DNA from 3 places in the Nitratireductor kimnyeongensis genome. Region 2 is predicted to be linked to each of the others. Evidence: riboswitches for the same ligand, from Rfam matches in the RefSeq annotation. Region 2 holds a riboswitch; each other region holds the start of a gene.

What was found. A riboswitch is a leader RNA that binds a small molecule or an ion and turns the genes downstream of it on or off. The one in region 2 is predicted to bind cobalamin.
Region 1: it holds a riboswitch for cobalamin, as region 2 does, so the genes downstream of both, KW403_RS02210 (TonB-dependent receptor plug domain-containing protein) here and KW403_RS09500 (LLM class flavin-dependent oxidoreductase) in region 2, are expected to answer to the same signal.
Region 3: it holds a riboswitch for cobalamin, as region 2 does, so the genes downstream of both, cobW (cobalamin biosynthesis protein CobW) here and KW403_RS09500 (LLM class flavin-dependent oxidoreductase) in region 2, are expected to answer to the same signal.

What each region holds. Positions count from the first base shown of each region.
Region 1 covers NZ_CP078143.1:476,977-485,043, reverse strand. The annotation lists gene KW403_RS02235 (hypothetical protein) at 1-295, shown strand, start outside; gene KW403_RS02230 (S8 family serine peptidase) at 288-1,691, shown strand; gene KW403_RS02225 (ABC transporter ATP-binding protein) at 1,688-2,473, opposite strand; gene KW403_RS02220 (FecCD family ABC transporter permease) at 2,473-3,453, opposite strand; gene KW403_RS02215 (ABC transporter substrate-binding protein) at 3,450-4,319, opposite strand; gene KW403_RS02210 (TonB-dependent receptor plug domain-containing protein) at 4,319-6,172, opposite strand; cobalamin riboswitch at 6,299-6,507, opposite strand; gene KW403_RS02205 (ABC transporter substrate-binding protein) at 6,795-8,067, shown strand, end outside.
Region 2 covers NZ_CP078143.1:1,990,524-1,998,590, forward strand. The annotation lists gene KW403_RS09465 ((2Fe-2S)-binding protein) at 1-117, opposite strand, end outside; gene KW403_RS09470 (NAD(P)/FAD-dependent oxidoreductase) at 101-1,207, opposite strand; gene KW403_RS09475 (ABC transporter permease) at 1,204-2,004, opposite strand; gene KW403_RS09480 (ABC transporter permease) at 2,001-2,861, opposite strand; gene KW403_RS09485 (ABC transporter ATP-binding protein) at 2,858-3,949, opposite strand; gene KW403_RS09490 (ABC transporter substrate-binding protein) at 4,065-5,114, opposite strand; gene KW403_RS09495 (LysR substrate-binding domain-containing protein) at 5,224-6,153, shown strand; cobalamin riboswitch at 6,478-6,675, shown strand; gene KW403_RS09500 (LLM class flavin-dependent oxidoreductase) at 6,834-7,892, shown strand; gene KW403_RS09505 (ABC transporter substrate-binding protein) at 7,889-8,067, shown strand, end outside.
Region 3 covers NZ_CP078144.1:76,234-84,300, reverse strand. The annotation lists gene cobN (cobaltochelatase subunit CobN) at 1-1,202, opposite strand, end outside; gene cobW (cobalamin biosynthesis protein CobW) at 1,207-2,244, opposite strand; cobalamin riboswitch at 2,418-2,619, opposite strand; cobalamin riboswitch at 2,680-2,878, shown strand; gene KW403_RS18445 (HupE/UreJ family protein) at 2,914-3,534, shown strand; gene cobU (bifunctional adenosylcobinamide kinase/adenosylcobinamide-phosphate guanylyltransferase) at 3,550-4,062, shown strand; gene cobO (cob(I)yrinic acid a,c-diamide adenosyltransferase) at 4,064-4,678, shown strand; gene cbiB (adenosylcobinamide-phosphate synthase CbiB) at 4,837-5,805, opposite strand; gene cobD (threonine-phosphate decarboxylase CobD) at 5,798-6,844, shown strand; gene KW403_RS18420 (tyrosine phosphatase family protein) at 6,844-7,350, shown strand; gene KW403_RS18415 (LLM class flavin-dependent oxidoreductase) at 7,358-8,067, opposite strand, start outside.

The DNA.
Region 1 (8,067 bases), 1.5 Mb from region 2:
GCAGACATTCTGGTTCAACCTCTCACAGACCGAGCAATATTCCGTGGCGGGCGCAGAGCGTGAGAATGTGCCTTTTCTCTTCGTCACTTTTTCCTCGCATGCCTCCATCGCTCATGTCTCGGCACTGCTGGAAGAAAGCGGGGTTGAGATTGCCGCCGGGCCACTTCCGGGCGGTCTTTACCGTGTGGTCGTTCCTGTCGAAACGGTAGAACAGTATGATCGCATCGTTAATGAGCTCGAACAGGCTGAATTGGTGGAAACCGTGGTGACGGGGCGCAGACCAGGCAATGAATAGGCTTTTTGCATGCATGGTGGCCGGGCTCGCACTCTCCATTGAGATCGCGGTTCCGGCATATGCGCAGTCTCCTGACCTCGCTCAGATTACTGATGCTGAAGAGCAGCCGCGACTGAATGCCAGCGAGCGCAATGTGGTCTTTCTGCCTCAGATGCTGGCAGAGCTGTTTGGCCCTGGCGAGGACGCCGGTACGCTGGCCCAGCCTGCGGCTCCCGGTGATGTATCTTCGGCGGGGGATGGCAGCGCGGCAGGAAACGGTGCCACAGCAGTCACCCCGGCGACCACGATAGGGAGCGCGGGCGCCAATGCCAGACCCGTGGCGCCGCAGCGCGCGATCTCCGGTACGTTCGTTCCAGATGAAGTTCTTGTCACCTTCGATGGTGATGAGGATGTGGCTGCTGCCATTGCCGCGCAGTTTGGCCTGGAATTGCGCTCGGCCCGTGGTTCGGCCTTGCTGGGGCGCACAATAGCCCAGTTTGCCATTCCTGACGGGCGTCCGGTAGCCTTCGTGCTTGCGCAGCTCGAGGGTGACGGCCGGCTGGCAGATCGTGTGCCGAACCATGTGTTTCAGCTTCAGCAGGCGGCAGGCGTCGTCAATTACGCGTTCGAACGGATCGCACTCGATGCCGGTGCGGTGAGCGGCGAGAATGTAAGCGTGGCCGTGGTAGATACGGCGCTGGACGAGGCGCATCCGGCCCTTGTCGGCCGTGTGGCAAGCGTGTTTGACGCGCTCCCCGACATGGAGGTGAAAGACCGGGAGCATGGCACGTCCATTTCCGGCCTGATTGCCGGGGATGGCCTGTTTCGCGGCATGGCGCCTGGCGTGCGGCTACTTCATGCACGGGCTTTCGAGGGTGGTGTCTCCAGCACGAATGTGCTTCTGGCCGCGCTCGACTGGGCGGTAGAAGAGGGCGCGCAAATCGTGAATATGAGCTTTGTCGGGCCGGAGAACCCGCTTTTCTTGTCGGCCTGCCGCAATGCGATGGCGCGGGGTGTCGTGCTTGTTGCCGCTGCCGGGAACAATGGACCGGGCGCACCTTTCGGTTATCCTGCGGCCTATGATGGCGTGATCGCCGTAACGGCGACGGATGTGCACGACCAGGTGCTGGGCAAGGCCAATCGCGGTCGCTATATTGATCTTTCCGCGCCGGGTGTGAACGTGGTAGCGCCTATTCCCGGTGGCATGGATGTCGTCACGGGCACATCTTTTGCCGCTGCAATCGTCTCAGGTGCGATTGCCAATCTAATTCATGCCGGCGAGGACGCCGAACCAAAGTTGCTTGCGCAACTGTTGCGGACGACGGCGGTGGACTTGGGCACACCGGGACGCGATGATGATTTCGGCGATGGACTGCTGAACGCGCGGGCGGCGATGCAAGGACGCACGGCCAATTAGCTGGCCGTAGAAACCTTTTTGAGTCCAGTTGGCGCGATGATCAAGCCCTGATCGTCCTGTGCGCGATGGGCTGTTACGCCATAAATCATCGCAAGGTTTTCATCTGAGAGCACGGTTTCCGGGCCTCCGAGTGCCGCCAGCCTTCCTTCGTCGAGAAGCATGACCTTGTCACACCAGCGGGCGGCCAGTGTCAGATCGTGGAGTGAAACCAGCACGGTTCTTCCCTCGACAGCGAGCCGTTTCAGCGATTGCATCAGCGTGATCTGGTGCGCTACATCAAGACCGGAGGCTGGCTCATCGGCCATGAGGAGCGGTGTGTCCTGCGCGATTGCACGCGCCATCAGGACTCGGGCCTGCTCGCCGCCGGAAAGTTCGGTGGCGACCCGATGGGCAAGGGATGCAATATCTGCCATCGTCATGGCGCGGGCGATAGCGGCTTCGTCCCGGGCGTTCGGGCGCTGGCCGAAAGCGCGCCATGGCAGACGTCCGAGTGCCACGAGATCGCGCACGGGAAGACGCCAGCCGATGGTTCTCTGCTGCGGCAGGTAGGCGATGAGTCGGGCGCGCGCCGCAGGGCCGATGGTTGCAAGATCGTGTTCGCCAAGACGCATGGTGCCGACGGCCGCGATGTGCCGGTTGAGAGCGCGCATGAGCGTGGATTTACCGGCGCCATTCGGTCCGAGTAGACCGATCACCTGCCCAGGTTCAATGTCAAAACTGATGGCATCGAGGACCTGTCTGTTTCTGAGCGCCACGTTCAAATCTTTTACGTGAATGTCCATCACAGCATCTCCCGGCGGGCGCGAACGACGAGCCAAAGGAAAAAGGGCGCGCCGATCAACGCTGTCAGAACACCGACATTCAGCTCGCCGGCAGGCAAGATGATCCGCGCGGCGATGTCCGCGGCGAGAAGAAGTGAGGCGCCACCCAGACCAGCGGGTAAAAGAAGGCTGCTTGGCATTCGATTGGTGAGCGGTCGGATCAGGTGCGGAACGACCAGGCCGATGAAGCCGATCGTGCCGCTCACCGCCGTGGCCGCACCGACGGAGAGCGCGACACCGGTGACGATCATGAAGCGTGCGCGCGCCATGTCAATGCCGAGGCTGGAGGCCGCTTCCTCGCCCAGTGAGAGCGCATCGATGGCGCGGGCTGACAGCGCGATCAGGAACCAGCCCACAGCCATCAGCGGCAAGGCGATGACAACAAACTCCATGGAACGGTCCTTGAGAGACCCAAGAAGCCAGAAGATCATCTCGTAGGAGGCAAAGGGGTTGGGCGACAGGTTGAGAACAAGCGAGGTCAGCGCTCCCGCGAGGCTCGAAAGCGCAACGCCTGCCAGAATGAGAGTCAGCGTCGACCCTTGGCGCGCGGCGATCGCAAGCAGGATGAGAACTGCGAGGAGTGCGCCGAACAGCGCGCCGGCGGGCAGGGCGTAGAGCGAGCTTCCGGCGAGGCCCGAGTAAAACACCAGCACCGCTCCTAGCGCTGCCATAGAGGACACGCCGATCACGCCGGGTTCCGCCAGCGGATTGCGCAGAAACCCTTGCAAGACCGCGCCGGATAGCCCCAGTGACATGCCGATGGCGAGACCGAGCAGGGCGCGTGGCAGGCGGATTTCGCGCATTATGATGCCCGTTGCCTCTCCACCGCCGGCAAAAAGGCCGGCAATGCTGTCTCCAATGGACAGCTCAGCGGGGCCGACCAACAGCGACAAGGCGAAGAGAGCGAGAGCAAGGGTCGTCAGTGAAATTGAAAGCTTCATTGTGTGGCGCTCCCGGGGCAGGGGGCGATCTCGGCACGAAGTGCTACCAGTGCCCTGACGGCTTCTATAACCGAGGGTGTGCCGCAGGATAGCGAACCCTCCGGTACGAATGCGCCGATGCGCGTATCCGGGAGAGCCGCAATTGCGGGATGGCGTGGCACATATTCGCCGAGCGTCGGTGCCGTGTGTCCCACGTTGACGTTTATGACATCAGGTTGGGCGGTGATTACCTGCTCCAGTGGGAAGGGGGCAACGCCGACGATATCCATCTCCGCGGCAAGATTGGCAAAGCCGGCAGCCCGGATAACGGAATCGGCCAGCGTACCGCGTCCAGAGGCGATGCCGTTCTGGTCATAGGCGATCATGGTCGGGGCTTTGCCGCATTGGCCGGCGGCAATCGCTTCGAGCTCGCGGGTAAAATCGTCTGCTATGGTTTCAGCTCTTTTTTCTTGCCCGATGAGTGCTCCCATGCGCCGGACTTCACCGGGAATGGTTTCAAGTGTTTGCGCGAAGGAAAATTCCTCGACATGAAAGCCGAGACGTTTCAGCATCGCGGTGGTGTTGTGCAATGAGTAAGTGCCGGTGACGATCAGGTCGGGATTTTCCAGAAACACTTCTTCTGCAAGCCCGTGATTGACCGGGTATCTTTGCGCTTTCTCATGCAGCATGGAAAGGCTCGGCTCGCGCGCAAGGAAGGAGACAGAAACAAGCTGATCCGGTTCTGCCAATGTCATGGCAAGCTGGTCAGTGCACAGATTGAGCGACATGACACGTTTTGGCGAGGCGGAGACCGGCACGACAAGCAGTGCGCCGACCAAAAGTACGAGGCCGGAAAGGCGGGGGAGACGTTTCCGGCGCTTCAGCATCAGGGAGCGAACTTTGCACGGAATCCGGCGAAGACGCCGAAGCCGGGTGTGCCGTAACCCTGAACGACTTCGTAGTTCTGATCGAGCAGGTTTTCGCCTCGCAGATAGAGCTCCGTGTTTTTGTTCGGTTTGTAGGCGATTTTCGCGTTCAGAAGAACGTAATCATTAAGCTCCGAGCGCGGGCCGTCGACATAACCGTCCACCGTATCGAGAGCGATTTTCGCTGTCGCTCCGATTTCCCAGCGTTCGGCCGGACGGATCGTGGCGCCGAGGGCGATGTCGTGCTTCGGGATTCGGACTTCCCGCAGTCCGTCAGTCTGTGTTGCTTTCGTGTAGGTGTAAGCGCCATGCAGGTCGAGCCAGTCGGTCGCCGCAATGGCAAAAGACGCCTCAACGCCGCGCGTTTTCACCACGCCGTCCGTCTGGATGTTCTGGAAGGTAACGGGATCGTAGCCAATAAAGTTATCGACATCGATCATGAAGAAGGTGAGGTCGGCGACGAGCCTGTCATCCAGAAAACGCTGTTCGACACCAATGTCAAAGCCGATGCTGGATTCAGGCTTCAGGTCGATATTGCCATAGAACGGTGCGTAGAGCTCATAGAGGCTCGGCGCGCGATAGCCCGTTCCGACCGACGAGTGGAAACGTGTTCCGGTGCTGGCAAATTCATAGGACCCGGTGGTGCGCCAGGATGTGTGTCCGCCGAAGGTGCTGTGTTCGTCGTGTCGGAGGCCCGCTGTCAAAGTCAGCGCGTCAAACGGGCTGTAGATCGCGTCGATCCAGCCGCCACCCATCGAAACGCTTTTATCGACACTTGCGGTAAGGGCGGTCTGACGCTCCCAATCAGCGCCGAAGTTCAGCGTCAATTCGGGAGAGATTTCCAGAGAACCGAGATAATCCAGCTTGTAGCGCAATCCGTCAAAGGTTGAGGTGGAACCGAAGCCGCTGGTGCTTTCGCGGGCAGTATCGGATATCTGCGCCGAAACCGTGTTGTTCAATTGACCGTCAAACAGAGAGAATTCGGCACCAACCCGCCCGGCAGCCTGTCGAAACGTGCTATTCGCCGGGCTGTCAGCGATGGGATACCCATCATCCGTCTCCGTTGAACCATTCAACAAAAGCCCGCTGGCGAAAACGGCTAGATCGTCGCTGATCTCGTATCGGCCGCTGAATGTCCCGGTCAGATTGGTGTACCCATCATCTTCAACACCGGATGATGCCATTGAAAAGCCATCGGTGGTGAAGCCAGATAGAGAAAGGCCAAACTCGCCGCGGTCGAAACCGCCCGTCAGCGTGTAGTTGCCAAAGCCGGTTTTGCGCGACCCGCCTTCGACATGAATGCCGTGTTCGATGCCCTGCGGAATGCCGCCAAGTGTCGAGAGATTGACCACGCCGGCCATCGCATCGGAGCCATAGAGCGTGCTCTGTGGGCCTTTCAAAACCTCGATCCGACCGATACTGCCGGAGAGGATATGACCGTAGGCGGATTGCACGGTCGGGCCCGTAACCTCCGAAATTTCGATGCCCTCGAAGAGGGTCTTTACATACTGCCCGCGGAGGCCGCGCATGATCAGCGTGGTGGTGTTGCCCGGACCGCCATTCGGGGAGAGATTGAGACCAGGCAATTGATTAAGATAATCCTGAACCAGCGGCAGGGACTGCTCCTCGATTTCCTTGCGCTCGATGATTTCCACCGTGGAGCCCACTTTCGCTGCCTCCGTTGGCGTGCGGCTGGGGGTGATGACCAGAGTGTCTAGCTCGAAATCCTCAGCCTGCGTGGTCAGCGCGGAGAAGCCGAGCAGCAGGCCGGCTGTTCCGGCCAGGATGGAGTTTCGGTGTCTGTTTGAAAGCATGCGTGTGCTCCAGGACCAGATTTTCAGGTTTGCTGGAGAGCGACAGACGCTTAAGTTCAGTCTCCCCGCCAGCGATGACTATCGTCACCACTGCGAGAAACACAGCCCCGGAAGCGTCCCGCATCCGGTCGGTGACGGCCTGAGGCAGGTTTCCTGGCTCGCGCTTCGTCGGCTTCCTCGCCTTCCCGGGACTTGCGCCCAGTGGCATTCGAGGAGCCTCAGCGCTCACAGTTGCGGGAGCAGCCACGGCTGCGGTTCATCAAAACGACCGTTCCGTGTTCCCTTTTCTCCGGCAGATGAACACCCGCCAAAGCACCTCAAGCGAACAATAACCGCTTATCAAGGGCAGAATTTAGCGTCAATCGCGACACCCGATTTGATTTGCAGGAACCAATGCGGCACGTGAGCGTTTTCAGCAAACGCGGTTCCAAACTTGTTGTAGAAGCGCCTGCCCATGTAACTTTTGCGGCGAGATTGTCGCAAATCCGTCATTGTATCTGTCGAAAAATCTGCAAAATCATGACCGCATCGCTCCTCGGATTTTGACATAAGGGGGCGGATAAGAAATGCTAACACGAACCAATATTCAAAAATGCCTATGTCCATGAATGGGAGTGCGTCGATGTCATTTTTCAAGAGCAATGGCGAGAAAGTGCCAGCCGGTGTTGCTGCCATGGCCGAGGAGGCGCGTGCCGGTCGGGTGGATCGGCGTGAATTTCTCGCGCTTGCAAGCGCGCTAGGCGCGTCAACGGTAGCCGCTTATGGAATGCTTGGCCTTGCAGCGCCAACACATGCCCTGGCCCAGGAGCCCAAGAAGGGTGGCACGCTGCGTGTCGCTATGTTCATCAAGGATCCGAAAGATCCACGCACGGCCGACTGGTCGGAGATTGCCAACGCCATGCGTCAGACGCTCGAGCCGTTGGTGAAGTACACCCGCGAGTTTACCTTTGAAGGCAAGCTTCTCGAGAGCTGGGAAGTCAATGAGGATGCGACCGAGTACATCCTCCATGTGCGGCCGGGTGTGACCTGGAACAACGGCGACGCCTTCACCGCCGACGATGTAATCTACAACTTCAACCGTTGGTGCGATCAGACAGTGGAGGGCAACTCGATGCCGGCCCGTATGGCGTCGCTGATCGATCCCGAGACCAAAAAGGCGCGTGAAGGCGCCATCGAAAAGGTCGACGATATGACGGTGAAGCTGAATCTTTCGGCGCCCGACATCTCGATAATCCCCGGTATGTCGGATTATCCGGCTCTTATCGTACACCCGAGTTTCGATGAAACTGGTCGCGATTTCGTTGCCAACCCCATCGGCACCGGTCCCTTTGAGCTCGTATCCTATGAAGTGGGCAACCGAGTGGAGCTCAAAAAACGTGAAGACGGCAAATGGTGGGGTGGCGAAGCCTATCTCGATGGTATCGAGTTCATCGACTACGGCACGGATCCGTCTGCGACCGTCAGCGCCTTTGAATCCGGAGAAATCCACACGAACTACGAGACCACCGCCGATTTCGTCGACATTCTGGATTCACTCGGCCTGGTGAAATCAGAGGTCACCACGGCGACAACCATCGTGGCGCGCACCAATGTCGACAATGCGCCCTATGATGACGAGAAGGTGCGCCGGGCGCTGCAGCGCGCCGTCGACAACACGACCGTGCTGGCGCTTGGCTACAACAATGCCGGCGAGGTGGCCGAGAACCACCATGTCTGCCCGATCCATCCCGAATATGCGGAGTTGCCGAAGCTCGAGCGCAATCTGGACGAGGCGAAGGCGCTCATGGAAGAGGCCGGCCAGATGGACCATGAGCACGAGCTCATCACCGTGGACGAGGACTGGCACAAGAACACGGGCGACGCCATCGCCGCCCAGTTGCGCGAGGCCGGCTTCA
Region 2 (8,067 bases):
TTCCCCTGCAAGCATCAGCGCAGAGGCGACGGTGTCCCCGGCAGTGGCATTGATGGAACGGCCTTCGAAGGTGAAGGAGACCTTTCCGTTTTTGGTGGCGTTAATGCGCTTGAACATTCAGTCTCTCTGTAGAAAAGGCAGACATGGGTTCTCCCAGCCGGCCGCGAGCGATCATGGGGGCGAGCGTGCATGCGTGCGCACCGGCAAGCGTGACGCCGGAATGGCAGTTGACCGAGAACACCCCCGGATGGCTCTCGGATTGCTGGTATATGGGGAAGCCATCCGGGCTCATGACGCGTAGCGCCGCCCATGAGCGCACCAGCCGCAAGTCCTTCAGAAACGGGAAGGAGCGGATTGCCCGGGTCGCGATATCCGCCATGATGCCGGTGCGCGAGGTGAGATCAAAACCCGCATCCTCGTGGCTGTCGCCGAGAAGGAACGAGCCCTCGTCAGTCTGCCGGATGAACACAGTCGGCATGGAGAATTTCATCTCTGTGCGCTCGGTGACCAGTATCTGCCCTTTCTGAGGAAGAACCGGAACCTCCAGGCCGACGAGAGGGCCAAGTTTGCGGTTTCCAAGGCCTGCAGCCAAGACAACCTTGGCTCCTTTGAAGGAGCCCGCCGCGGTGGTCACGCGGTAACCGGAGCCATCTTTTTCAATGTTCTCAACGCGTGCCTCGTTTCGATAGGCCCCGCCGAAACGCGTGATGCTTTCGTGCAGTGCTCTCAAAAGGTAGAGCGGACTTGCATGCCCATCATGGGGCGACCAGCTTGCGCCTACGACCTCCGGGCCGATGCCGGGCAGCATCTTTTTCAGTTCGTCGCGCTTGATCATCACGGCCCCGTAATCGGAGCCGTGGACATTGTGCATGCGCTTGATCAGAGCGGATTGCCGCTCCCAGGCTTCCTCTGAGAGGCAGAGATGCACGCCACCGGCCTTGTGATAGGCGGTGTCGACGCCGGTCTGTTCGTGAAGCTCCTCGGAAAAATCAGGCCACACGTCCGCCGAATGCCGGCTCCACCGCGCGTATTCGGGCATGCCTTCGCCTTTGGACTGGACCCAGACAAGACCGAAATTCCCGCGCGAGGCCCGGAATGCCACATCGCCTTCGTCCAGAACCAGAACCTTTTCACCGAGCTTGCCAAGCCCGTGGGCCACGGCTGCGCCGACCAGGCCACCACCGACAACGATTGTGTCGTAGTTCATCGCGCTTCTCCTCCGATCAGCAGCCTGTCCAATCCATAGAGCTTGTTGACTGCGAGCATCAGCAACACCGTCAATAGGATCACCATTGTTGAGATCGAGGCGATCAGAGGATCAGTTGTCTGGGTGATGTGCGAGAAGAGTCGCACCGGGAGTGTGGTGGTCGACGGGTTCACGATGAACACCGTTACGGTGAGTTCGTCAAAGCTGGTTATGAAAGCCAGCACCCAGCCTCCCACCACACCGGGCAGAATGAGTGGCAGCGTCACACGGCGAAACACTGTCCAGTGCGACGCACCGAGCGAGGTTGCGGCCATTTCAATGGATCGATCGACCCCCGTGACGGAGGCTAGCACCAGTCGCAGCACGAAGGGCGTAACGATCACCGCATGGCACAAAACGAGCCCCAAGAAAGTGCCGTTGATATCGAACAGGCTCAGAAAGCGCAGGAACGCGACACCAAGCACCACGGTCGGTACGGTGAGCGGTGAAAGGAATAGCGCCTGCAATGCATCGCGCCCGCGGAAGCGCTCCCGCCCGATGGCGAGCGCCGCTGGCACGGCAAGAAGCGTCGACAGTGTGGCCGAGGCCAGTCCAAGCTCCAGGCTGATCCAGGCCGCATCGATGAAATCGGGATTGTCGAGGATCGCTTTGAACCAGCGAAACGAAATCGCACTCGGGGGGAACTCCAGATAGCCCGTGGGCGTGAAGGAGACCCCGATCACCACGAGGAGCGGGCCCATCATGAACAGTGCGAAGAGGGCATTGAAACAGAGGGCCCAAAAGCCGTTGCGGTTCATTCGAAGACTCCCGAATAGCGGCGTTCCACGAGTTTGTTCCAGGCGATCATGATGGTCAGGACCGACACCAGAAGCAGGATCGCAATGGCGGCGCCCAACGGCCAGTTGAGCGTGTTCAAAAACTCGTCATAGACGGTCGTTGAAACCATTTTCACGCGCCGCCCACCCAGCACTGCCGGGGTGGCGAAGGCGCTGGCCGAAAGCGAAAACACGATGAGCGAACCGGACAGAACGCCAGGCATGGCCTGCGGCAGAACGATGCGCATGAAAATCGTGAATGGCCCCGCCCCAAGCGATTCCGCCGCCCGCTCGGTGGCCGGATCCTGACGCTGCAGCGCGGCCCAGACGGCGAGGATCATGAACGGGATCATGACATGAACCAGCGCGACGACAATCCCGGTGGACGTGTACATCATGCGGATGGGTGAAGTGATAAGGCCGATGTCACGCAGGAATTCGTTGATAACCCCCTTGTTGCCCAGCAGGATCGCCCAGCCCAGCGTGCGCACCACAACAGATATGAGAAGGGGACCAAGCACGATGAGCAGCATGAATGAGCGCCAAGCGGGCTTCATGCGAAACAGAATGTATGCCTCCGGCAGCCCGAGCACGGCACAGATGGCCGTGGTGATGAAGGCAATCAGAAAGGTGCGACCGAAGATCTCGTAGAAATAGGTGTCGCTCAGCACCTCGATGTAGTTCTCCAGTCCAAACGTGTTCTCTATGCCTCCGTAGAAAGAGAAGCTGTTGAAGCTGAGCAGGAACGTCATGGCCAATGGAGTGACAAGCAATGCCGCGAAGAGCGTCAGTGCCGGCGCGCTGAGGAACCACGGAGTCGCTTTGCCTGAAACCGTCATGAGGCCTCTCCGCGCGGTAGTAGCCGCATGGCTTCCGGCTTCCAGGAGAGATGCAGGCGCTCACCAATTCCGGCCTCGCGCCGCCCCAGATTGCGCTGCATGACGAGCAGTTTTCCTATGGGCGTATCGACCCGGAAAAGCCAGTGATCACCCAGGAACACCCGCTCGATCACATCACCGGAGAGGGTGGCACGCTCCTTATCCGTCAATTCGATACGTTCTGGGCGAAGTGAAAGCTCGACAGGCCCTTCTGCCAGGTCTGTTTCGGGACCCGGTAGGCGAACATCGTCAATGATGATCTGTATCGTCTTGCCGGTTCTCTGCAGAACGGCCGGAAGGCTGTTCGTCTTGCCGAGAAAAGTCGAGATAAAGGACGTCGCCGGCTTCTCATAGACGTCGAACGGACTGTCCTCCTGAATAAGGCGTCCGCTCTGCATGACGGCGACCCGGTCGCTTAATGCCATGGCTTCCGACTGGTCGTGTGTGACGAGGAGAGTGGTGACGCCGGCTTCCTGTTGAATACGGCGGAGTTCGAGCTGCATTTCCTCGCGCAGCTTCGCGTCGAGATTTGATAACGGCTCATCGAGCAGAAGGAGTTCCGGCTCGATGACAAGCGCGCGGGCGAGCGCCACACGTTGCCGCTGCCCGCCGCTCATATTGCGTGGGAAACGATCCCCCAGATGTGACAGGTGAACAAGATCGAGTGCGTCGGAAACGCGCCGGCGCCGCTCGTCGGTAGGCACATTGCGCATTTCCAGGCCGAAACCGACATTCTGTTCGACCGTCATATGCGGAAAAAGGGCATAGGTCTGAAACACGATGCCAAGCCCGCGCTTCCGCGCCGGGACGGCGCCGAGATCACGGCCGTTCAGCATGATCTTGCCCGAGGTGGGTTGGGTAAAGCCCGCGATCATCTGCAGCGTGGTCGTCTTGCCGCATCCCGAGGGTCCCAAGAGCGAAACGAACTCTCCGCGCTCGATGCTGAGATTGAAGTCCTCGACGGCGACGACTGCGTTGTAGCGCTTGTTTAATGCTTGGAGCTCAAGAAAAGCCATTGTCAGCCCGTAATTGAAAGCTGGTTGATCCATCTTCGCTACGCCCGCAGGGCAGCGTCGGCCAGGGGGGCGAAACTGCCCGGTGTCCGCCAGGAAGCAGCACTGGAAGCTTCGCCCGGTATAGGCATGGTGATTTCCAGGTTTGCGATCAGCGTTCGATTTCGCGTGCCCAACGCTTGGTCCACTCTTCGCGGGCTGGGTTGATCGTGTCCCAGTCGACGGCAATCAGCTTGCCGATCTGCTCAGGCCCGTAAGGAAGCGAAGCAGCCAACTCGTCTGGTAGCTCAGCATTCTTGTTCACAGGACCAGAGCCCATGGCATCGGCGAGGCGCACCTGGATTTCCGGTTCCAGCAGGAAGTCAACGAAGGCGTTGGCAAGATCGGTCACGTCGCTTTCGACCACCGGGCATGCAGCCAGCATAAGAGCGACAGCGCCCTCCTTGGGATAAGCGAACTTTGCCGGAAAGCCTGTGTCGGCAAGGGACTTTGTCCGGCCCGAACCCCAGATCGACAGGGCGATTTCCTCCGATTGGAAGAGCTCGGACATCTTGCCGGATGAAGGCTCGAACACCAGGATGTTGGGCGCGACCTTTTCCGCCATGGTGCTGAAGCCGGGATCGATCTCTTTCTCTCCGCCACCATTCAGGCGCGCCATCATCACAAGCGTGTGCAGGCCATATGTGTTCGAGATCGGCGGGACGGACAGGATCTGGCTGTATTTCTCGTCCGCCAGGTCCATCCAGCTTGACGGCGGCTCCCAACCTTCGCGTTCAAACCAGTCCGTGTTGTAGGTGAAGCCGGTGGCCACAAAGCCGATCCCGATCGAATTGGGCCCAAGCTTCGCGATGTCATAAATGTCATCTCCGGGTGTCGAAGATGCCATGGGCGCGCAGAAGCCGAGAGCGTCGGCCTGATACATCGGACCGTCGTCAAGAATGACAACATCCAGCTCCTGATTGCCCTTCTGCGCTTGGAGTCGTGCAAGGTTCTCCGTGGAGTTTCCTGGCACGAACTGGATCTTGACCTCATGTCGGCTTTCGAATTCAGGGATGATGAGTTCCTTCATCAGTGTTTCGAAAGACCCTCCATACCCCCCGACGGTCAGCGTCTTCTCCTGCGCCAGTGCAGCCCCGGGGGCCAAGACCGAGCAACTCGCAGCCAGCATCCCATGCGCCAGCGATCGCCAAATCCTATTCATTGTCTTCCCCTTTGTTTTTGTGCGGTGGCGCGCCTATTCAAAGGAGACATTATCTGAATTTCAAATCATATTATTTGCCCTTGATATTCCAAAAGGTTATGTTGTTGCTATGCGCAAAACCAATGTCCGACAGATTGAAACCTTCAATGCATTCATGACGAGCGGTTCGGTAACAAAAGCTGCCGAGGCGCTGCATGTCAGCCAGCCGGCCGTCAGCAAGCTACTGAAATTATTTGAGGATTCCTGCGAGATTCAGCTGTTCAATCGCGACACCGGCCGTCTTGTCCCGACACCGGAGGCTCGTGTGCTCTACACGGAAACGGCCAAGCTCGAGGCGGGCGTTCTGCGGGTACACAAGGCTGCTCGGGAGATTCGCGAATTCGACCGGGGCCAGCTTACGATTGTCGGATTCCCGGCCATAGGCCTTCAGCTCATACCGCGTGTCGTGGCCGACATGCTGGGCCGTGACACGGGATTGAAGGTTACCCTTCTGACGCGCACCTCGCCCAGCATTGCGGATGTGATGCTCACGCGATCCGCCGATTTCGGCCTTTCGCTAGTTCCCGCAACCCACAGCATGCTTCACTGCGAACCCTTCGCGCAGTTGCCCATGATCTGTGCGCTTCCGGCAGATCATTCTCTGGCCAGTAAACAGGTAATTTCACTGCGGGATCTGTGCGACGACCCGTTCATCGCACTTGGGCGAAGCGACATGTCCTACCCGGCAATCTATGAAGCCTTTCACGCAATCGGGATCAGTCCACGTGAGGTTGCCGAGGTTCAAATGCTGGAAGCCGCCTGCGCCATGGTGAGTGCCGGTTTTGGCGTCTCGATCATCTCCAGTCTGGCCCTCGTTGCGCCCCAGGACCCCAGAGTCGTCTTCCGCCCGCTCGCCGAGCGCATTGAAACGTCCATCTGGCTGATCACGTCGCACGTGCATGAGTTGCCGCTCGTGGGACGCGAGGTGATCAACCGCATACGGGATGCGGTTTCGAGGATCGACATATCCCAAACGCTCATTCCTGCATGCAGGAACTGATTGACGAAAGAGTTGGTATGCCGGCGCGGCGGCTGTGCGAAGTAGAGGGCCCGGAGGGTCGCTGTGACACAGGGTGAAAGCCGCAAGATTGCGACCGCTGAAGTAGCGAGGCAGGCAGGTGTATGAACCGCCGCTGGCAGGGTTCTGCGCGGGTATGACTCCGGCAGCGAGGATGTGCGCAATCGCGTTCAGGAAAGCGCACGTCAGCTTGGCTATCAGCCCAACCAGCTTGCGCGTGTCTGCGTGTCCTTGCTGTCAAGCCATGGCGGGATAACCGCATCCTCCCGACGTTTGAGCGTGTTGCGCAGCGCGCGCTTCGCCTTTAGTGTCGCTCATGCATGCGGTTCCGCATCCTGCGGATGAAAAGGGAACCCGGTGCGACCTCCCTTGGGGGATCAATTCCGGGGCTGCCCTCGCAACTGTAAGCGGCAAGTTCTTTCCAATGCCACTGGCGCGAGCCGGGAAGGCGGAGGGAACGTCCGAGCCGCGAGCCAGGAGACCTGCCTCATGCATTGACCATGAACGCCGGACGAGGTGCGCCGGCAGGAGGACCAGCATGCATGCAGGCACGGCTTTGCCGGCGATGAAACGCCATGTCGCGTTCGATTTGACTCGATATGTTATACCATTTCATATAAGTGATCCCCGATCTTGTGAATTGGTGTCTGGGGGTGGCTTGAATGCGCGTTGATCTGGCTGGATTCGCCCGGGAAGGGACGCTGGGCGATCATAAGGCGCTGATGCGCCTTGTGGAAGGAGCCGATGCGCTTGGATTTGGCGGAATCTGGTTCAACGAGTTCCACTTTGCCCGCAAGACGCTGCCCTATCCATCCACGCTAATGCTGGGGGCGGATATTCTGGCGCGAACAGAGCGTTTGCGGTTCGGCACGTCGATCCTCGTCCTGCCACTCTATCACCCGCTCCTGCTGGCAGAGCAGATCGCACAGCTCGATTTTCAAAGCGGCGGACGCGTGGATGTTGGAATCGGTCGTGGCACGGAACCCTCGACGTTCAACGCGCTGGAGATAGCCCGTGACGAGGCGCATTTGCGTTTCAGCGAAGCGCTGAGAATCATGATTGAGGCGTGGACAAAACCACATTGCTCCGCCGATAGCGGCCCATGGACATTCTCCAACGTCGCAGTGGGGCCGCCACCGGTGCAGAAGCCGCATCCGCCCATCTATGTTGCCGGCGTATCGGAAGGAACTGTCGACATCGCCGCGCGAAACGGCTTTCCGCTGCTTCTCAGCCTCGAGCCGAACGAGGCGCGGCAATTGCCCGTGCTGCACGCTGCTCTAAAACGGCATGGCGCATCGCGCGCAACCCTCGAAACCTCCTCGCTTTCGCGATACGTGGTGGTCGCGCCGACGCGTGCGGAGGCCAACGACCGGGTCGACACGCTGCTCGAAAAGCTGAACGCGCGCCGCACCGAACGAGCCGCGTCACGCGGGCTCAAGCCGCCTGAGCCACGCAGCCGCGCTGTGATGTTGGCCGATTTCACCATCGCGGGAACGCCTGAGGATTGCCATGCGCAATTGTGTGCGCTTTCCGCGCGCACGGGATCGCAGAGCATACGCTGCCTTTTCAGCGCCAACGGCCTGATCAACAACGATGTAGCGCTCCAGGGGATGGAACTCTTTGCCAAGGAGGTTCTCCCGTATCTGGGAGGGCAATCCCCTTCTACACCCCATTCCGACAACGCCGCCTATGAGCCGGCTTTCCAAGGAGTTTCTTCATGAACCGATTTGCTGGCTTCTGCGCGATTGCTGCCGCAGGCCTTTTCATCATTTCGACATCTGCGTTCGCAGACGAAGCCGGCTTTCCCTATACGGATGAGAATTGCGGGGTCACAACAGTCTATGCGGCACCACCGGCGCGGGCCGTGACGCTCAGCAACAATGCAACGGAGCTGAT
Region 3 (8,067 bases), on a different replicon from region 2:
ACGTCGAGACCCACCGCATATCCGGTTCGGCCCGGCGCGCTCGGATAATCCGGGATCAGGATGACGATGCGGCGCTCGGGTTTTGGCGTTCGGGCAAGCCTCAGATGCGCGGCGATCCTCGCCGCGACCTGCCTTATGCGCGCGGGTTCTGGCCGGTTACGCTGCACGCCGAAGGAAAGCCCTTCATCCAGCGCCGCCTCGTCCTTGAAGGAAATTGCCCCCGCCATTAGCCGGCCATCGAGTTCCGGCAGCACCACATGCATGGCAAGGTCGGCGGGTGCCAGACCGCGCTGCCCTTCCTGCCACGCCTCGCGCCGCGTGGTTGCTGTGACCACCTGAAAAACCGGCACGCCAAACCGGTCGAACAGCGTTTTCTCGCCGGGTTCCGCGCCGCTGGAAAAGGCCGTCGCAGTGATGAGCGCCTGAGGCTTCAACGTCTCCACGGCGTCACGCACGAAATCGGCGGCAAGGGGGTCGCGCAGGCTGGAAACGAACACCGGCACGGCGCAAACACCCTGTTCCTCAAGCGCCTCCACCAGCGCGTCGATGGGCGCGACATCGCTGGCAAGCAGCATGGAGCGGTAGAAGAGAATGGGGACGATTGCCCTGCCGGGCTTCGCGGCGGAGAAAAACGAAGCTTCCACGATGCCATGGCCCGGCGCATAGAAGCCGGCTTTGGCGACAGGTTTGGCCTCCGGCGTATCGATCTCCCGCCCCGCAAGGCGCGCCATCTGCATGGTCAGCGCGCGCATATTGTCCGGTCCGCCCTCACGGAAGCAGGCAAGCAGCGCCGCGCGCGCTTCAGCCGAAATGGTGGAACGCTCGGCAAGGCGCGGGTCGTCCTGATGGCATTCGCCGGGTAACAGTGCCAGCGCGATGCCCTTGTCTCGCGCAAGCTCCGCCAGCCGGTCGCAGCCATAGCGCCACCACTCATAGCCGCCCAGCACCCGCACCAGAATGGTGCGGGCGTGCGCTGCCGTGTTGTCGATCCACAGATCAACCGACATGGGGTGTCTGAGATCACGCAAGGCAGCTAGGCGCAGCGAGGGCAGAGCCTCGCGATCTGTCTGCCACGCGGAGGCGATCCCCGCCAGATCGCTGTCGGTGAAGGACAGCGCCACCATGTCCGCCGGCGACTGTTGCAGATCGACAGGTTCGATCAGGTCGTCGAGTGAGGCGGTGGTGGTGGCGAGAATGTGCATCGGGTCAGGCCGTCAGAAGGCTTTCGATGCGCGCGCGGTCAATGCCCTTGAGACCGATTACGACGAGCCGCGTTTCGGCGGCTTCGCCGGCCTTCCACGGGCGGTCATAGTGGTGCGAGACGCGCGGACCCACAGCCTGCACCTGCAGGCGCATGGGCTTGCCCTTCACATGGGCAAATCCCTTGAGGCGCAGAACCTCGCCGGTTCCCACCGCCGCGTTGACACGCGCCTCCAGATCTTCGGGGCGCAGCACCGGCGGCAGATCGACAATGAACGTGTCGAAATCGTCATGCTCGTGGTCATGCGCATCGTCGTGATGCGTCTTGCGATTCTCGATATCGTCTTCGACGGCGAGACCGAGGCCCAGCAGCAGGGCCGGATCCACCTTGCCATGGGCGCTCGGCACGATCTGCACATTGCGCGACAGATGGTCTTCGATGCGGGCGCGGGCGCGCTCGTTGCCTTCCGCGTCCAGAAGGTCGCTCTTGGACAAGACGATCAGATCGGCGCAGGCCACCTGATCGTCAAACACTTCTTCCACCGGATCGTCATGGTCGAGCGAATCATCGGCGGCGCGCTGCGCGGCGAGCGCATCCATGTCGCTCGCCACCTGACCGTCGGCAAGTGCCGGCCCGTCCACCACGGCGATGACCCCATCGACGGTGACGCGGTTCTTGATCGCTGGCCACTGGAAGGCCTGCACCAGCGGCTTGGGCAACGCCAGGCCCGAGGTCTCGATCAGGATGTGATCCACCTTCGGCTCGCGGGCGAGGATCTGGTCGAGGGCGGGCACAAAGTCATCAGCCACGGTGCAGCAGATGCAGCCATTGGCCAGTTCCAGCACGTTTTCCTCGGGGCAATTGTCGAGCCCGCAGTTTTTCAGCACCTCGCCATCGACGCCCGCATCGCCGAACTCGTTGACGATGATGGCAAGCCGCTTGCCCTTGGTGTTTTCCAGCACATTGCGGATGAGTGTTGTCTTGCCGGCACCGAGAAAGCCGGTCACGACGGTGCAGGGCACACGATTGAAGCTCGTGGTCATGGGATATCCTTCAGAGGGAGTGTGGTGAATGCGGGGATGCGGGCGAGGGAGACGCCAGCCCTTTCAGGCCGCGTTCGGGCAAGGTCGCCATGAATGGCAGAGAGAAGGCGCGCAGAGGCGCAATCGGCAATCACAATGCACACTCCTTGCCCGGGACACCCGCCAGGCGGTCAGGATTTCATTTTCAGACGGCAGGTTTCCTGGCTCACGGGTCGCTGCGCTCTCCAGCCTTCCCAGGGCGTTGCCCCAGTGGCGTGTCAGGTGCGCTCTCCGCTTACAGTTGCGGGGACAGCTGCGGCATTGGGCAAGGCCCGCACCGCATTCCCTCTTAGCCCTCTTCTTTGCGGAAGAAGGACCGTCTGCCACGCATTTATGGCTCGCCCGGCACGTCTGTCAATGCGTGAAGAAAGCGTTTGCCGGGAGAGACGACTCCTGTATGGTCGAGCCGCTGACGGTTCCGCGCAAGCGGACCAGAGGGAACATAGTGCGGCGCTCAAGCGCCAAGGCCATGGCTGCCCCCGCAACTGTAAGCGGTGAGCATTTTCCTGATCGCCACTGAGGCTTTTTGCCTTGGGAAGGCTGGAAAACGCTGCGACCCGTGAGCCAGGAAACCTGCCGACAGCATGAAAGAAACACCGTATCCCTCGGGTGGAGGGGAAAGGACCGGACATGACCGCGCGTATCGCACGCATTTTTTCCGCATTCGTTTTTTCAACGCTCTTCGCAACCAGCGCTCAGGCCCATCACGCCATGGACGGGCAAACGCCCACGACCCTCTATGAGGGACTGGTTTCGGGTCTGGCGCATCCCGTGATCGGGCTCGATCATCTGGCCTTTATCGTCGCTGCCGGCCTCATTGCCGCTGTAGCCGGCATGAGCCTTTTCGCGCCGCTTCTCTTCGTCGCCGGTTCGCTGATCGGCGTCGGTCTGCACCTGATGCTGCTCGATCTGCCGGCGGCGGAAATCATCATCGCGGCAAGCGTTCTTGCCGGCGGCTGGCTGCTGGCGCGCGGCCGGGCGGTGGAAAACCACATGCTCGTTTTCGCGATGTTTCTGGTGGTCGGCGTGTTTCATGGCTATGCCTTCGGCGAGGCCATCGTCGGCAGCGAGGAGACACCGCTGATCGCCTATCTCGCCGGCCTCGCTGCAATCCAGAGCGCCATCGCGCTTGGCGCCTATTTTCTGGTCCGGTCGCGCGGCTGGGCTGTCGAGGCCACGCAGCCTCGGCTTGCCGGTGCCGCCATCCTTGGCGTTGGCGTGACCTTCCTTGCCGGGCATCTTGTCGGCTGAGCCGGCGAAATAGCGATGCGATCGCTTCATTTCGTTCTGGGCGGCGCGCGCTCCGGCAAGAGCCGTCATGCCGAGAGGCTGATCGAGGCCGCACCAGCGCCCTGGCATTACATCGCCACGGCGCAGGCCTTCGATGACGAGATGCGCGAGCGCATCGCCATGCACCGTGCGCGGCGCGAGGGGGCGGTGGCGTGGCAGACGCACGACGCCCCGCTCGACCTGCCGGATGTGCTTGAAAAACTGCCGGCCCGCGAGACGGTGCTCGTTGATTGCCTGACCCTGTGGCTCAGCAATCTCATGCTGAACAACCACGAGCTGCAACCTGCCGCCGAGAGACTGCTTGCAGTCCTTGCCGCGAGAAAGGGAACCACGGTTCTCGTTTCCAATGAAGTCGGCTTCGGCATCGTGCCCGAAACCCCGCTCGGACGCCGTTTCCGCGACGAGGCGGGGTTCCTGAACCAGAAGATCGCTGCCGCTGCCAACAGCGTCACGCTGGTGGTTGCCGGCCTGCCCATGAAAGTGAAGTGACATGCGAGAGATCGACGAAAACGAGGCCGAGCGCCACAAGGCAAAGATGGAAAAGCGCAAGGCGGTTCAGGATGCCGAAGTGCGCGACAAGACGGTGGAAAAGGGGCTTCTGATCGTCAATACGGGGCCGGGCAAGGGAAAGTCGACCGCCGCCTTCGGGCTGGCGCTGCGCATGCTCGGTCATGGCCGCCGTGTCGGTGTCGTGCAGTTTATCAAGGGTGCGTGGCACTGCGGCGAAAAGGATGCCTTCGCCGCCTTCGGCGATCAGGTCTCGTGGCACACGATGGGCGAAGGCTTCACCTGGGAAACGCAGGATCTTAAGCGCGACATCGCCGCTGCGGAGCGCGCCTGGGGAAAGGCCGAGGAACTGATGGCGGACCCGACCATCGGTCTGGTGGTGCTCGACGAGCTGAACATCGCGCTGCGCTACGACTATCTCGATCTTGAGCGTGTGGTGACCGCGCTGACCAACCGGCGGGAGGACCTGCATGTGGTGGTGACCGGGCGCAACGCCAAGCCGCTATTGACCGAGGCCGCCGATCTCGTCACCGAAATGGGGCAGGTGAAGCATCATTTCGCCGCTGGCGTGAAAGCGCAAAAGGGCATCGAATTTTAGGTCGCCCTGCTTTGAGGTGGTGCGTGGTTCGACAAGCTCACCATGAGGGAGGTGGATGCGCTGCAACTCTGTTCTCCATGTTGATGTACAGGATTGCAGGTCTCTACCCATCCTCATGGTGAGCTTGTCGAACCACGCACGACGCCATTGCCAAGAGATCAAAACACCAGATGCCAAAGCCCAGCCGCTACCGCCACAAGCCCGATCAAGAGCCCGTCTGCAATCCGGTAGAGCGTGAGCGCGCGGCGGATGTCGCCGGCATTGGCCGCGCGGCGGCCGCCATCGCCCATCACCGCATCCTCCACCACCTCGCCGCCATAACGTCGCGGCCCGGCAAGGGCGAGGCCAAGCGCGCCGGCCATGGCCGCTTCCGGCCAGCCCGCATTGGGCGAGCGATGAAGGCGCGCATCGCGGCGCACCGCCTTCCATGCCGCTCCAGCCGAGGCGTCGCGCATGAAGAACGCTGCAGCAATGAAGAGAAACGCCGTCAGGCGCGACGCGGGCAAGTTGATCAGATCGTCGAACCGCGCCGCCGCCCAACCGAAATCAAGATGCCGCGCGCTTCTGTGCCCGATCATGGAATCGGCGGTGTTCGCGGCCTTGTAGAGCGCGCCGCCCGCCAGCCCGCCGACCGCCAGCCAGAACACGGGCGCGACCACGCCGTCGGAGCAATTTTCGGCAAGGCTCTCGATGGCCGCGCGCGCCACACCGGCCTCATCAAGGCTTTCGGGATCGCGGCCAACGATCTGCGAGACGGCTTTGCGACCCTCCGCCAGTCCGCCGGCGTCCAACCCGTCCGCCACTGCTTTCACATGGCTTGCAAGGCTGCGCTGCGCGATCAGCGAACTGCCCACAAGCGCGGCGATCACCAGCCCCACCCATCCGGAAAGGCTCGTCTGGATCAACCAGCCGGTCAGCCCCGCGAGCATCAGAATGACGACAAGCGCCAACGCGCCATTCAGGCGGCGCGCACCCGGCGAAAGGCTTTCGACATTGCACTGCGCATCCGCCAGCGCGATAAGACGGCCGATCCAGGTGACCGGATGGCCGATCAGGCGAAAGAGCCGCTCGGGGTAACCGATGGCGAGCTCCACCAGCATGGATGAAAGGGCGATCAGAATGGACATCAGGCCTCGACTGGCTGACCGGACGGTGAACAGGGTGACCGATCACGGCGGCAGTCTCGTTCAGGCTTCGGCGCTCTTTCCGGATGCGCCTATGCCCTTTTTCGACCTGTCCACCGGCATCAACCCGAACCCCTATCCTTTTTCGCCGCTGCCTGCCAGCGCCGTCGAGCGCCTGCCCGAAGAGGCTGACATCGCCACACTCGCTGGTCGCGCCGCCGACCACTACGGCGCACCCTCTGCCGCCCATGTCATCGCTGCGCCGGGGACCCAGCTTCTCCTGCCGCTGGTCGCCTCGCTTCTGCCGCCCGGACCGGCCCGCATTCTCGGCCCCACCTATGCCGAACACGCGCGCGCCGCCGCACTGGCCGGACATGCGGTCGAGGAGGTGGAGCGTTTCGATGCTCTTTATGGCGCGCGGCTTGCCGTCGTGGTCAATCCAAACAATCCCGACGGGCGGCTGATCGGTCGCAGCGAATTGCTCGATCTTGCGGAAAACCTGCAGCGCTCGGGCGGCATCCTGGTGGTCGATGAGGCCTTCATGGATGTGGGACCGCGCCCCGAGAGTCTCGCCGGGGACGTGGATGCCGGCAACATCGTGGTGCTGCGCTCCTTCGGAAAGTTTTTCGGTCTCGCCGGCCTGCGGCTCGGCTTCGCGCTGGCTTCGCACGATGTGGCGCAATGGCTTGGTGACTGGCTGGGCCCATGGGCGGTTGCAGGGCCGGCGCTCCACGCGGGGCTCGAAGCGCTATCCGACCGCGACTGGCAGAGCACGATGCGCCAAGACCTGATCACGGCGCGGGTCAGGCTCGATGCCCTTTTCGACGACGCAGGCCTGTCGATCGAAACCGGCACCGATCTCTTCCGCTTCCTGCGTCATCCGCGCGCGGCGCAACTCTTCGATCATCTTGGTCGCAACGGCATTCTCGTTCGGCGATTTGCAGGCCGTCCCGATTGCCTGCGCATTGGCCTGCCGGGAGACGATCAGGGATTCGAACGTCTCGGCCTGGCGCTGGAAGGCTGGGCCGGGAGCGGTCAATAATGCTCTATGTCTGTCCCGCGTCGCATCTGGAACGCATGCTGCAAGCGACCGGCGCGCAGCACATGATTTCGCTCATGTCGAGCAGCAAACCGCCTTCTTGTGAAAAGATCGATACGGTTCCGAAACGCCTGCATCTTGCCATGCACGACATCACGGATTTGCGCCCGGGGCTGATCGCACCGGCCTATGAACAGATCGAAGCTTTGGTCGAATTTGCCCGTGACTGGGACTGGTGCTCGCCCATGGTGGTGCACTGTCACGCGGGCATCAGCCGCTCCACCGCAGCGGCCTATGTCATCGCCAATCTGTTCGCCCGCGAGATGGACGAATGCGCGCTGGCCGGAATGCTGCGCGAGCGCGCGCCGAGCGCCACGCCAAACCGGCGCATTGTCGCGCTGGGCGACAGGCTGCTTGGGCGCGAAGGGCGCATGATCCGCGCCATCCACGAGATCGGACGGGGCAGGGACGCTTTTGCGGGCGAGCCGTTCCACTACCCCGCCCGCTGAATGCTTCTTATGAGGACGGTGTTGCCGCGCGCTCGGACATGACCTCCGCCGCGATCCGAAAGGATTTCAGCCGCGCCGCATGGTCGTGAATCTGGCCGGTAATGATGATTTCGTCCGGCCCGTAGCGGGAAATGAACCCTTGAAGCGCTTCCCGCACCGTTTCGGGATTTCCCGCCGCGGTGCAGGCCAGCGCCTGTTCCACACCGGCGGCAATGGCGGGATCGAAGGTCTCCACCACATTCTCCACCGGGCGGGGCAGGGGCCCCGGTCGCCCGGTGCGCAGATTGGCAAAGGCCTGCTGCATGGACGTTTTGAGAAACTGCCCCTCCGCGTCCGTGTCGGCGGCAAAGACATTGAGCGCCATCATGAAATGCGGCTTTTCCAAATGTTCGGATGGCCGGAATGTCTGGCGGTAGACCTCCATCGCCTGTTCCAGCGCGGCAGGCGCGAAATGCGAGGCGAAGGCATAAGGCAGGCCCAGATGCGCGGCCAGTTGCGCGCCATAAAGGCTGGAGCCAAGAATCCAGACCGGCACATGCGTGCCGCGCCCGGGGATGGCGCGCACTTGTCGGCCCGCTTCATCGTCTCCCAGATAGGCGATCAGCTCCATCACATCGCGCGGAAAGCCTTCGCCATCGTCGAGCCCGCGCCGCAGGGCGCGGGCCGTGGCCATGTCGGTGCCCGGCGCGCGGCCAAGCCCCAGATCGATGCGGTCCG